3 regions of the Nocardiopsis sp. LDBS1602 genome follow, and region 1 is predicted to be linked to each of the others. Evidence: predicted binding sites of a transcription regulator. Region 1 holds the regulator's gene; each other region holds the start of a gene.

Region 1 (4,523 bases):
GGTTCTGGTCCTCGCCGCGCAGTTCGGCGAACTTGCGCAGGAGGGCCTCCTGCTCCTCGTCGAGCTTGCCGGGGGTCTCCACGTCGACCCGGATGCGCAGGTCGCCCCGGCCTCCGCCGTCGAGGTGGGTGACGCCCTTGCCCGGCAGGGTGATCACGTGTCCGGAGTTGGTCCCCGGGCGCAGGTCGATGTTCTCGGTGCCGTCGAGGGTGTCGAAGGCGAAGGAGGCGCCCAGCGCCGCGGCCGTCATCGGCACGGTGATGGTGCAGTGCAGGTCGTCGCCGCGACGTTCGAACGTCGGGTGGGACTTCTGCACGATCTCCAGGATGATGTCGCCGCGCGGTCCGCCGTTGGGGCCGACCTCGCCCTCGCCGGCGAGCTGGATGCGGGTGCCGTCGTCCACACCGGCGGGGATCTTGACGGTACGGGTGACCTTCTCCCGGACCCGCCCCTCTCCGGCGCAGTCTCCGCAGGGGTTGGTGATGACCGAGCCCTGGCCCGAGCACTGCGGGCAGGGGCGCGAGGTCATGACCTGGCCCAGGAAGGAGCGCGTGACCTGGGAGACCTCTCCCTGGCCGTGGCACATCTCGCAGGTGGTGCGGTGCGAACCGGCGGCCGTCCCCTCACCCTGGCAGGTCTCGCACAGGATGGCGGTGGGGAAGGTGATCTCCTTGCTCACGCCGAAGGCGGTCTCGACCAGGTCCAGTTCGATGCGGATCTTGATGCTGCGTCCGCGCCGGACCCGTTCGCGCGGCCCACGCCCACCGGGCTGGCCGCCGCCGAAGAAGGCGTTCATGATGTCGTCGAAGGCGAAGCCGCCCGAGCCGCCGAAGCCGCCGGCCCCTCCCCCGCCGCCCGGAGCGAAGGGGTCCTGGCCCATGTCGAACATCCGACGCTTGTTCTCGTCGGAGAGGACCTCGTAGGCCTGGGTCACCTCCTTGAAGCGCTCCTGGGTCGCCGGGTCCGGGTTGATGTCCGGGTGCAACTCGCGCGCGAGCCGCCGGTACGCCTTCTTGATCTCGTCCTTGGACGCGTCGCGACGCACCCCGAGAACCTGGTAATAGTCTCTGGCCACTGAGTTACTGTCCTGCCAAAATCTGTCCGACATACCGAGCCACCGCACGGACGGCGCCCATCGTCCCCGGGTAGTCCATCCGGGTGGGTCCCACCACACCGATCTTGGCCAGCGACTGGTTTCCCACACCGTAGTCGGCCGACACGATGGAGGTGGATCGAAGCCCCTCGTGGAAGTTCTCCGCGCCGATACGCACGGTGAGCATCGAGGGGTCCTTCGCCTCACCCAACAAACGGATGAGGACCATGTTCTCTTCCAGTGCTTCGAGTACGTCCCGCAGGCTCGCCGCGAAGTCGACCGCCGCGAGGTTGGCGGTGCCCGCCAGGACGATCTTCTCCTCGTGCCGCTCGACGAGGCTCTCCAACAGGACCGAGAGGACGGCGATCGCGAACGATCGGTCCTCCGGCGCGACCTGGGCGGGCAGGTCCTCCACCGCGTCGGGCACGTCACCGAGGTGTTTGCCGGCGATGGCGCGGTTGAGCATGGAGCGCAGGTCCTCCACCACGCTCTCGTCGACGACGCCGAGGCCGTCGATGACCCGCTGTTCGACACGGCCGGTGTTGGTGATGACGACCATCATGATGCGGTGGCCGCCGAGGGGTACGAGTTCCACGTGCTGGACCGACGAGCGGGTCAGCGACGGGTACTGGACGATCGCGACCTGGCGGGTGAGCTGCGCGAGCAGCCGTACCGTGCGAGCGACGATCTCGTCGAGGTCCACGGCGCCGCCGAGGAAGGACTCGATGGCGCGGCGTTCCGCCGCGGAGAGGGGTTTGACCGAGGAGAGGCGGTCCACGAAGAGGCGGTACCCCTTGTCCGTGGGCACCCGTCCGGCACTGGTGTGCGGCTGGGTGATGTACCCCTCCTCCTCCAGCGCGACCATGTCGTTGCGAATGGTCGCCGGAGAGACACCGAGAGGGTGTCGGTCGGCCAACGCCCTGGAACCGACCGGTTCGTTGGTGTTGACGAAGTCCTCGACGACGGCACGCAGGACCGCGAGCTTGCGCTCATCCAGCAACTCGCCACCTCCTGGCACTCCGTGGTCCTCAGTGCCGATTCTATGCCCGACCGCAAACCCGCACGGCTACTCGCCGGGGGCAACGTCCGGGACGCCCTCTCTTCTTCCCGGTGGATCGGCGACCTACCGCACACGGTCGCCGGAGCACCGATCCTCTCACCAGTACACTGCACCACCGTGGCTACCAAGGGAACCGGTCGGTACGGCCGAGACGTTCTGGCGGAGGATCGACGACGACGCGGCGCGAGCGTGGTGCCCGAGGTACCGCTCGCTCGCGACCTGGTCGTGGAGGACGTCGAGGAGACGTTCTGTGGGGCCGTGGTGGCCTGGGACAAGGCCACGGTGACCTTGGAGGATCGGGCCGGTCGACGGCGGGTGTTCGATCTGGAGCCGGCCGCCTTCTCCCTGGAGGGGCGCACGGTGACCCTGGTGCGTCCTCGTGAGGCGCCCAAGGGGCCGTTGCGCAGCGCCTCGGGGTCGATCGCGGTGACCGACGCCCGTGCTCGTACGGCCAGGGAGAGTCGGATCTACGTCGAGGGCGCCCACGACGCGGAGCTGGTGGAGAAGGTGTGGGGTCACGACCTTCGTGTGGAGGGTGTGGCCGTGGAGTTCCTGGAGGGCGTGGACGATCTGCCCTCGGTGGTGGCGGAGTTCTCCCCCGGACCGGGGCGGCGTCTGGGCGTCCTGGTGGACCATCTGGTCCCGGGCTCCAAGGAGAGCCGGATCGCCGAGCGTGTCCAGGGCGAGGACGTGCTCGTGGTGGGGCATCCGTACGTGGACGTGTGGCAGGCGGTGCGCCCCGGGGCGGTGGGGATCCGGGCCTGGCCCGAGGTCCCTCGGGGGCTCCCCTGGAAGGAGGGGGTGGTCTCCGCGCTGGGTTGGCGGATGGAGACGGGCGAGGCCTGGCGGCGCATCCTCGGCTCGGTCCGCGGTTACGGTGATCTCGAACCCTCCCTGTTGGGGCGGGTCGAGGAGCTCATCGACTTCGTCACCGGCCCCCACCCCCTGGAAGACTGAGGTCCCGGGCGCCGTCGTGGTGTGTCCGCCCGACGTCCCGACCGTCGAACCGAGGAAGAGCATGAGCGAGACCCCGTCGAACCCCCCGTCCCCGGACGAGCCTCGGGGGCAGTGGCCGCCGCACCGGGACCAGAGAGGTGGTCCGGGGGCCTCTCCCGCTCCGGGAGGTCCGTCGGGCGGGCATCCCGCGCCCCCTCCGCAGCGACCTGAGGGTTCTCCCCGTCCGGCCCCGCCCGCGGCCGGTGACCATCACACCCTCGGACGACGGCCTTTGATGGGCGGGCGCCCGGACTTCGCCCCTCCGACTCCGCCCGTGCCCCAGGGGCCCCCTCAGGATCACCCGGCTCCGGCTCCACATCACCCGTCGGGCGGGCACCCCGCGCCGACCCCTCAAGCTCCCCAGGGCGCTCCGGTTCCGGGGGGACACCCCGGCCAGGGCGCGCCCCACCCCGTGTCCGCCGCCCCCGCGCCGGTCGGCGGTGGCCGCGACGTCCTGGCGGCGATGCTCGCCCACCTGTCCGGTTTCGTGTTCGCCTTCCTCGGTTGGATCCCACCGCTCGCCGTCTACCTCGCCGAACGCGAGCGTTCCCCGTTCGCGCGGCATCACGCTGCGGAGGCCACGAACTTCCAGCTCACCCTGCTGATCCCCTATCTGCTCTCGGGGGTGCTCTACGTCGTCCTGGGGCTCTTCCTCGGGGATCTGGCCTGGATCGGCCCTCTACTCGTCGCCCTGATCTGGCTCGTGGCGATCGTCCTCGGCGTGATCGCGGCGTCGGGGGCGAACAACGGGGCCTGGAACCGCTACCCGTTCGCCCTCCGTCTCCTGAAATGACCCTTGCGCCATGGGATCCATCGCGGGGCCCGCGGAACGTGCCGGCGGGCGACGTGTCGGTGACCGGCCGTACCCTTCTTCCGGAACACCCTCGAAAGTCGTGGTGTCCGTGTTCATTTCCGGTTTCCGCGCGGCCTCGAGGCCGAAGTACTCTCGGAACCGGCAGGTAGACCCAGTTCCCGCACCTCAAGGATTCCAGTCATGTCCTATCCCGGAAACCCCTCACCCGAAGATCCCTACGGTGGGCAGAACCAGGGCGGATACGGCGGGTATCCGCCGCCGCAGGGGGGACAGCCCTCCGGTGGGTATCCGACTCCGGGGCAGCCCGGCGGGTATCCGCCTCCCCCCGGTCACCCCGGCGAGCACCCTCAGCAGGGCGGGTACCCGCCCATGGGCCACGAGCAGGGCGGTTTCCCGCCCCCCGGGCAGGACCAGGGCGGCTACCCGCCCCCTCCCGGTGGCTACGGCGGCTACGGCGGTTACGGGCCCCACCCCGGCGCGGCGGCCTCCTCCGCGACCACCGGTCAGCCCAACGCCGACGAGCGCAGCATGGGTCTGATCTCCCACCTGGGCGGTGGCCT
Region 2 (4,523 bases), on a different contig from region 1:
CCTCACGCAGCGCGGCCACGGCCTCGGCCGCGAGCAGGACCCGCCCGGTGGCCGTGGCGGAGCGCGCTCCGACCTGCTTGCCGGAGACGTCGACCATGCGCGCGGCGCCGGACTCGTCGATGTGCGTGAGGCCCGAGGGATGCGCCTCGGGCTGCGGGGTGTCGGTCATCGGGGTCACCCGTCGTCTTCGCGTACAAAGCGCACGACCCACCGGACGGCGGGCCGCGGCGGGCGCGTGGTGACGCGCCCCACGACGACCGTACTCCTTCGCGACGCCACTTCCCGCAGGAGCCCGTGACCTCCCCCGGCTCAGCGCCCGGGCAGGAGCAGGACCTCGACGAGCTCCCCGGCGGCGAGTTCGGTCGTCTCCTCGGGGACGACCAGCAGACCGTCGGCGTCGGCCAGGGCCGAGAGCTGGTGCGACCCCTGCCGGACCGCCGGAGAGACCGTGTGTCCGCCCTCACCCTCCGGGCCGAGCACGGCCCGGAGGTGGGAGCGGCGCCCCTTGGGCGAGGTGACGTCGGTCGTCAGACGGGCGCTCACACTCGGCAGAGGTTCGGGGGTGAGCCCGCGCAGCCTCTGGATCACCGGACGGACGAACAGGTGGAAGGAGACGAAGGCGCTGACCGGGTTGCCCGGGAGCGTGATGATCGGTGTCCGGTCCGGGCCGATGACGCCGAACCCCTGTGGTTTTCCGGGCTGCACGGCCACGGAGGTGAACTCGACGGTCCCCTGCCGGCTCAGCACCTCCTTGACCACGTCGTAGGCGCCCATGCTGACCCCACCGGTGGTCACGACCAGGTCGGCTCGGACGAGCAGCCCCTCCAGCGTGTCCCGGACGCTCTCCGGGTCGTCGCCGACGAAGCCGTGGCGGTACACCTCACAGCCGGCCTCCTTGGCCGCGGCCGCGATCATGTAGCTGTTCGACTCGTAGATCTGGCCCGGGCCGAGGGGGTGTCCCGGTTCGACCAGCTCCTCCCCGGTCGAGAGCACCACCACCCGGGGACGGGGACGGACCGGGACCGTTCGACGCCCCACCGCGGCCAGCACCCCCATCTCGCCCGCTCCGACCAGGGCGCCCTCGCTCAGGACCGTCGCGCCCTCCTCCACGTCCTCGCCCCTGCGACGTACGAACGCCCCGGGCTCGGTCGGACGTTCGATCAGGACCTCGACCGCCCCGCCGTCGGTCCACTCGACCGGGACGACGGCGTCGGCGCCCTCGGGCATCGGGGCGCCGGTCATGATCCGGGCGCACAGGCCGGAGCGAATGGCCCCGGGAGAGGGGTCGCCCGCCGGGATGTCGGCCACCACCGGAAGTCGGACCGGAGAGGTGGGGGTGGCGGCGTCCAGGTCCGCGGAGTGGACCGCGTAGCCGTCCATCGAGGAGTTGTCGAAACCCGGGAGGGAGACGGTGGAGACCACCGGTTCGGCCAGCACCGTCCCGTGGGCCCGGAGCAGGTCGAGCTCCGTCGCCTCGGGGACGGAGACCAGCTCCAGCAGATCGGAGACGTGCCGTTCGACGCTCTTCATGGGGTCCTTCCGGGTCGTGAGACTCACTGGGAGCGTTCCGTCACACGGGACACGCTCCCCTCCCATTGTGGCCATCCATGCCGGGGAGGGCCCGGACCCGGCCCTCCCCCACCCGGTCGGTCGGGTCAGACGCGCCCTTCACCCTGACGGTCCACGAACTCGCGCAGCCAGGGCAGGAGCTCCTCGGCCAGGTCGGGACGGCGGCAGGCGAAGTCCACCACCGTGCGGATGTAGTCGGCCTTGTTCCCCGTGTCGTAGCGGCGCCCGCGCAACAGGACGCCTCGCACACCGCCCCCGTCCTCGGGCTTGGTGCGGGCCAGCTCCAACAGGGCGTCGGTCAGCTGGATCTCGCCGCCGCGGCCGGGCGGGGTGCGGTGCAGGACGGAGAAGACCTCGGGGTCGCAGATGTAACGGCCGATGATCGCCCAGCGGCTGGGAGCCTCCTCTTGGGAGGGCTTCTCGACCAGATCGGTGACGGTGACGACGTCGTCCTCCTCCGTCGGCTCCACCGCCGCGCACCCGTAGAGGGAGACCTGTTCGGGCTCCACCTCCATGAGCGCGACGACGCTCCCGCCGTGCTCCTGGCGGACCTCGATCATGCGGCGCAGCAGGTCCGCCGACTCGATCAGGTCGTCGCCGAGGAGCACCGCGAAGGGGTTGTCGCCCACATGCGCCTCCGCGCACAGGACCGCGTGCCCGAGCCCGCGAGGCTCCCCTTGGCGGACGTAGTGGACCTGGGCCAGGTCGCTGGACTCGCGGACGGAGCGGAGTTTGCCCTCCTCGCCCTTGGCCGCGAGGGCCTCCTCCAGCTCATAGGCCCGATCGAAGTGGTCCTCGATGGAACGCTTACTGCGTCCGGTGATCATGAGGACGTCGTGAAGACCCGATTCGACCGCCTCCTCCACCACGTACTGGATCGCGGGTTTGTCCACGATCGGCAGCATCTCCTTGGGGGTGGCCTTGGTCGCGGGCAGGAAGCGGGTGCCCAGCCCGGCCGCCGGGACGACCGCCTTGGTGACGGTCTCGGAGGACAGGGGTCGCGTTCGGTCGATGTCGGCGCTCATGGACAGGCACTTTAGGGCAGATATCGAGGTCCACGCGGCGGCTCACCGGTCGTGGCGGAGAGAAGTCCCCGCCCTTTCGGGTGAAGGCGTCGAAAACGCCACCCTGGGTTCACCGAAGGGGTGACGAACACCCTCCCCGACGGCACGATGTCACACTGGCCCCATGGGTGAGTCGAACGATCGGAGCCGATCCGACAAGCGCGCGCTGCGGGAACGTCTCCTCTCCGCACGCCGGGCGCGGAGCCCCGAGGAGCGCGCTCGCACGGGGGCCGCGATCCGCTCCGTCCTGTTGAGGCTGCCCGCTCCGCCCCTCGACGGCACCATCGCCTGCTACTACTCCGTGGGCGGCGAACCCGACACCCGAGGCCTGGTGGAGGACCTGTGGAGGGAGGGATCACGGGTGCTGCTCCCGATCTTCCGACCGGACGGTCCGATGGACTGGGCCGACTACGAAGGGCCCGAGAGCCTCGTCCCCGCCGGACACGGCCTGCTCGAACCCGGCGGCCCCCGCCGCGGCACCGAGGCGCTCGGCCTGGCCGACCTGGTGATCTGTCCGGCCCTGGCGGTGGACCGACGCGGCATGCGTCTGGGACGGGGCGCCGGCTGGTACGACCGCGCCCTGGAGTACAAGAGACCGGACGCCCCGGCCCTCGCCCTGGTCCACGACGAGGGCCTCGTCGAGTCCGTGCCCACCGAACCGCACGATCGCCCGATGGACGCGGTGGTGAGCCCGGGCGCGGGGCTGCTCCGCTTCACCCCTCTCCTTCCGGCCCTTGCCACGGCGACCGGGGATTAAGCCGACCACCTGGAACGTTGACGTCTTCGTCCGTGTCCCGACGGGGTCGGGCACGCGGCTCCCCTCCTCCGTTCCGCGACGTCGACGAGGGGCTGTCGCGGCCCTGGTCGGCGAACGCGTACTATTTAGCAGTCAACGGGCGTGAGTGCCGGCAAGGAGGACTTGGAACAGTGCCTACGTATCAGTACGCGTGCACCGAGTGTGACGCCCAGATGGAGGTCGTGCAGAGCTTCAGCGACGACTCTCTGACGGTCTGCCCCGAGTGCGAGGGTCGCCTGCGCAAGGTGTACTCGGCCGTGGGGATCGTCTTCAAGGGCTCGGGCTTCTACCGCACCGACAGCGGCAAGAGCACCACGAACAGCTCGGCGCTGACCGGCTCCTCCGAGAGCAAGGACAGCGGCTCCGGCGACACCGCCAAGTCCGGTGCCGCCACCGGGTCCACCGATTCCGGAAGCGCCTCCGGGGCGGCCAAGGACTCCTCGAACAGCACCAAGAGCACCGGTTCCACCACCGCCACCGCCGGCAGTGGTGGCGCGAGCGGTAGCTGAGCCACCGCACCGTTGACCGTGGCCGCGCCGCCGAGACCCCTCGGCGGCGCTTTCGTGTGTCCGGGAACCCGACGGCCGGAGATCCACCCTGTGGACAACCGCCCCGACCGCCCTTCGCCGGTCTAGCGTTGGAGGTATGGCCGATACCCCCTACCGCCACCGTCGCGGCCTTCTCCGACTCCTGGAGCGGTATCGGCGCCTCGTGGCGGCGCTGCTGACCGCGCTCGCCGCGATCTGCGCCGTGCTCGTCCTCCGTCCCCTTCCCGAGCCCGTCACCGAGGTCCTGGTCGCCGCCCACGATCTGGACGCCTCCGCTCCCCTGACCGAGGCCGACCTCGACACCCGGGAACTGCCCGACCGTCTTCTCCCCGAGGGCTCGCTCCGGCCCGGAGGCCGGGCCGCCGGACTGACGCCCAACGCCCCGGTGCGGGCCGGTGAGGTACTGACCGACGCCCGCCTGAGAGACCCTCCGGCCCTCCCCTACGGTCCCGGCCTGGTCGCCGTCCCGGTCCGGGTCTCCGACCCCGGGGCGGTGTCACTGCTCTCCCCCGGCAGCCGGGTGGACGTCCTGGCCGCCCGAGGGGT
Region 3 (4,523 bases), on a different contig from region 1:
CCAACCACCCGGGCATCCGCGCCCGCATCCTCGACGACAACGGCAAGGTGCGCCGCTTCGTCAACGTCTACGTCGGCGACGAGGACGTCCGTTTCGAGAAGGGCCTGCAGACCGAGGTCAAGGACGGTCAGCAGGTGTCGATCATCCCGGCCGTGGCCGGAGGCTGCTGAGCCCGGGGTTCCACGACCTCGCGCGAGCATGAGGGGCGGACGTCTCGCCGAGACGTCCGCCCCTCGCGTGCGCGCGCCCTCGGGTCCATGAACACGACCGCCGGCCGCGAGGCGGCCCGCCCCGCGCGTGCGCGCGCCCTCGTAACCTGGGTGCGGGATTCTTCAGGGACGAGGGTGGCGATGTCGGCGACGCGGTTGTTGGTGCTCGGTGTGGTGCGGATCCACGGGCAGGCGCACGGCTACCGGGTGGGTCGCGAACTGATGGACTGGGGCGCCGAGGAGTGGGCCAACGTCAAGTGGGGTTCGCTCTACCACGCGCTGCGCAAGCTCTCCGAACAGGGAAGACTCCGTGAGTTCGTGGCGGAGGGGGAGGTCACGGATCGCACCTCCTATGAGATCACCGAGGAGGGGGAGGCGGAGTACGACCGGCTCCTTCGCAGGGCGCTGAGCAGCACCGACGATCACGCGATGCTGTGCGCCGGGATCACCCTGATGACCAGCCTGCCGCGCGCCGACGTGATCGGCCTGCTCCGGGAACGGTTGGAGTGGCTGGAGGGGAACGTCGCGGGGGTGCGCGAGTCGATGGATCCTTCCGAGACGAAGTGGGGGAAGCCCGCCCACGTGCGCGAGCTCTACCGGCTCTGGGAGTACTCGCTCGACTCGGGTGCCGCCTGGACCCGGCGGTTGATCTCCTCGCTGGAGGCGGGGGAGTACGTCATGGCCGACGACAGCCCGAGCGCCTTCGGCCTTCCGCCGGCCTGACCGGGCCCGAGACCTTCCCGGGTCCCCGCCTTCTCGGTGTTCCGACGCCCCGTTCTCCCGGCCGGCGTGCTCGTGACTCTCACGGGCCCGGGCCCTCGTCCCTCCCGGGGTCCGGATCCTTCGAGTTCGCGCTTTTCGGTCCCACCGTTGCTATTAAAACTTGAATAACCACGCCTCGTGGTGCAGTCTGATCCTCGTATTCAAGTTTTAATACGGAGGGATCCATGATCCGCACACGTGAACTGACCCGGCGCTTCCGGGTCGGCAAGGAGACCGTCGAAGCCGTCCGCGGTGTCGATATCGACGTGGCCGCAGGAGAGACCGTCGCGCTCCTCGGCCCCAACGGGGCGGGTAAGTCCACCACCCTGCGCATGCTCACCACCCTCCTCGAACCCACCTTCGGCACGGCCACCGTCGCCGGACGTGACGTACGCGCCGAGCCCTCCGAGGTCCGTCGCCGGATCGGGTTCGTCGGACAGGGGCATGGCGCCGCGGACGACCAGCGTGTCCACGACGAGCTGTACTCCCAGGGCCTTCTCTACGGGCTCGACCGCCGCACCGCCCGGCGTCGGGCCGGCGACCTGCTGGAGACGTTCGACCTCGCTGCCGTCGGCCGGCGCGAGGTCGACACCCTTTCCGGGGGCCAGCGGCGCAGGCTCGACGTCGCCATGGGCCTGGTGCACCGCCCCGGTCTGCTCTTCCTTGACGAGCCCTCCGCGGGACTGGACCCGCACAGCCGGGCCGACCTGTGGGAGCACGTCACGCGGCTGCGGGAGGAGTTCGGGACGACCGTCGTGCTCACCACCCACTACCTGGACGAGGCCGACTCCGCGGCCGAGCGGGTCCTGGTCATCGATCACGGGCGGGTGATCGCCGACGGTTCGCCCGAGGAGCTCAAGGGCCGCGTCTCCGGCGACCTGGTGACCCTCGTCTTCGGCGACGAGGAGCAGTCCCGGAGTGCCGCTCGGGTGGCCGACGGGATCGCGTCGGACGGCGGGGTCGAGGTCCATCGGGGAACCGGGGCCGACCACGAGGTGCGCTTCCGGACGGAGCGCGGCGACGCCGTCCTGCCGGACCTGCTGCGCGCTCTCGACGCCGCCGACCTCGATCTGAGCACCGTCCAGGTGCAGCGTCCCACCCTGGACGACGTGTTCCTGACCCTGACCGGCCGCAGCCTGCGTGAGGAGGGCCGATGACCACCGCCATGACCCCCGAGACCGTCCGCTCCGCCCGACACGGAGGGCTCGCGGGACTGCTCCGCGACACAGGCACCGTGTTCGCCCGACAGATGCGCCCGGTGTGGCACCGGCCGTTCGTCATCGCCTTCGGTATGCTCCAGCCGCTGCTGTACCTGGTGCTGTTCGCGCCGCTGCTCACCGGGCTGTCGGGTGCGGAGGGGGAGAACCCGTGGCAGTGGTTCGTGCCCGGCCTCTTCGTGATGCTGACCCTGTTCACCTCCGGTTTCGCCGGGTTCGGGCTCCTGCCCGAGATGGCCTCGGGCGCGCACGAACGGATGCTGGTCACCCCGGCCGGTCGGGTGGCCCTGCTGCTCGGTCGGGTCCTGCGCGACCTCGTGATCGTGTCGACGCAGATGCTGCTGATCCTGTTCCTGGTGCTGCCGTTCGGTTTCCGGACCACCTTGCCGGGGGCCCTGGCGGGGTTCGCGCTGCTGGGGGTGCTGGCGACCGGGCTCGCCACGCTGTCCTACGTGGTCGCGATGGCCGTCGGACGGACCTACGTGTTCGCGCCCATCGTCCAGACCGTGATGATGCCGCTCCTGTTGCTCTCCGGGGTGCTGCTGCCGATGGAGTCGGCGCCGGGCTGGCTGTACACGCTGTCGCGGCTCAACCCGGTGGCGCACGTGGTGGACGCGGCACGGGTGTCGTTCGGCGGCGGAACGTGGGACGGAACGGTACTGCTCGGCTGGGTCATGGCGGTCGGGCTGACCGTGGCGGCGTTGGCCTTCGGAGCCCGTTCGACGCGTCGTCTCCACGGCTGAGACCTGGGGCGGGCGGGCCTCGATCCGGGTGGAGCTCCACCCGGATCGAGACCCGGGCGAATCGGGGGGGTGCCGGAGGGTGCGGCCGGGGTCGCTCATGGGTAGGAGGGTCACGGAGCGGCCGATCCTCCCTGTTCGCCCACCGCTCAAAACGCCCGGAACGAGGCATGTTCCTCCAGGTGACGGGTGTTCCTCCGGCTGTGGAAATCGTGACCACATCGTTTGCACTCTCCATGGGCGAGTGCTAAAAAGGTGACTGGTTAGCACTCACCTTTGTCGAGTGCTAACCGGATCGAGGCTGCGAGATCACGGGCCTCCGACGGAAGGGTGTCGGGGGAACGCGGTCGTCCGTCGCGGGCGCAGGCCTCGTCCCCGTCGCGTATCAGCCCGGTCACGGGAGGACAAGAACTCAATGGCAGCCAAACTGATCGCGTTCGACGAGGAGGCCCGTCGCGGCCTCGAGCGTGGCATGAACCAGCTCGCGGACGCCGTGAAGGTCACCCTCGGTCCCAAGGGCCGCAACGTCGTTCTGGAGAAGAAGTGGGGCGCCCCCACGATCACCAACGACGGTGTCTCCATCGCCAAGGAGATCGAGCTCGAGGACCCGTGGGAGAAGATCGGGGCCGAGCTGGTCAAGGAGGTCGCCAAGAAGACGGACGACGTCGCCGGTGACGGTACGACCACCGCCACCGTCCTGGCCCAGGCCCTCGTCCGCGAGGGTCTGCGCAACGTCGCCGCCGGCGCCAACCCGGTCGGCCTCAAGCGGGGCATCGAGGCCGCCGTCGCCCGCATCAACGAGGAGCTCGGCAACCTCTCCAAGGACGTCGAGACCAAGGAGCAGATCGCCTCCACCGCCTCCATCTCCGCCGGTGACACCCAGATCGGTGAGACCATCGCCGAGGCGATGGACAAGGTCGGCAAGGAAGGCGTCATCACCGTCGAGGAGGGTCAGACCTTCGGGCTCGAGCTGGAGCTCGCCGAGGGTATGCGCTTCGACAAGGGCTACATCTCGCCCTACTTCGCCACCGACCTCGAGCGCATGGAGACGGTCCTCGAGGACCCCTACATCCTCATCGTCAACTCCAAGATCTCCAACAACAACGAGTTCCTGCCCGTTGTCGAGAAGGTCCTGCAGTCCGGCCGTCCGCTGATGGTCATCGCCGAGGACGTCGCCGACGGCGCCCTCCAGACCCTCGTGGTCAACAAGATCCGCGGCACCTTCAAGTCCGTCGCCGTCAAGGCCCCGGGCTTCGGTGACCGTCGCAAGGCCCAGCTCGGCGACATCGCCGTGCTGACCGGCGGCCAGGTCATCACCGAGGAGGTCGGCCTCAAGCTCGAGAACACCGAGCTGGAGCTGCTGGGCCGCGCCCGCAAGATCGTCGTCACCAAGGACGAGACCACCATCGTCGACGGTGCCGGTGACGCCACCGCCATCGCCGGTCGCGTGAACGAGATCCGCAACGAGATCGAGCGCACCGACTCCGACTACGACCGCGAGAAGCTCCAGGAGCGCCTCGCCCGTCTGGCCGGCGGCGTGGCCGTCATCAAGGCCGGCGCCGCCACCGAGGTGGAGCTCAAGGAGCGCAAGCACC

The links. Region 1 encodes HrcA, which represses chaperone genes, less so after heat shock. Its sites were predicted from a motif close to TTGGCACTCTCNNNNNGAGAGTGCCAA; they were not measured.
Region 2: U9J66_RS09800 (FmdB family zinc ribbon protein) is a predicted target of HrcA. The motif match lies at 3,516-3,542, and genes of this name have one in related genera.
Region 3: groL (chaperonin GroEL) is a predicted target of HrcA. The motif match lies at 3,153-3,179, and genes of this name have one in related genera.

Annotation. Positions count from the first base shown of each region.
Region 1 covers NZ_JAYLVW010000001.1:1,671,789-1,676,311, forward strand. The annotation lists gene dnaJ (molecular chaperone DnaJ) at 1-1,075, opposite strand, end outside; gene hrcA (heat-inducible transcriptional repressor HrcA) at 1,080-2,093, opposite strand; gene U9J66_RS07630 (DUF3097 domain-containing protein) at 2,271-3,110, shown strand; gene U9J66_RS07635 (DUF4870 domain-containing protein) at 3,562-3,942, shown strand; gene U9J66_RS07640 (DUF4870 domain-containing protein) at 4,144-4,523, shown strand, end outside.
Region 2 covers NZ_JAYLVW010000002.1:378,336-382,858, reverse strand. The annotation lists gene moaC (cyclic pyranopterin monophosphate synthase MoaC) at 1-169, opposite strand, end outside; gene glp (molybdotransferase-like divisome protein Glp) at 310-1,530, opposite strand; gene galU (UTP--glucose-1-phosphate uridylyltransferase GalU) at 1,656-2,594, opposite strand; gene U9J66_RS09805 (5-formyltetrahydrofolate cyclo-ligase) at 2,758-3,390, shown strand; gene U9J66_RS09800 (FmdB family zinc ribbon protein) at 3,561-3,938, shown strand; gene U9J66_RS09795 (SAF domain-containing protein) at 4,075-4,523, shown strand, end outside.
Region 3 covers NZ_JAYLVW010000002.1:267,262-271,784, forward strand. The annotation lists gene U9J66_RS09295 (ubiquitin-like small modifier protein 1) at 1-170, shown strand, start outside; gene U9J66_RS09300 (PadR family transcriptional regulator) at 351-932, shown strand; gene U9J66_RS09305 (ATP-binding cassette domain-containing protein) at 1,157-2,128, shown strand; gene U9J66_RS09310 (ABC transporter permease) at 2,125-2,931, shown strand; gene groL (chaperonin GroEL) at 3,344-4,523, shown strand, end outside.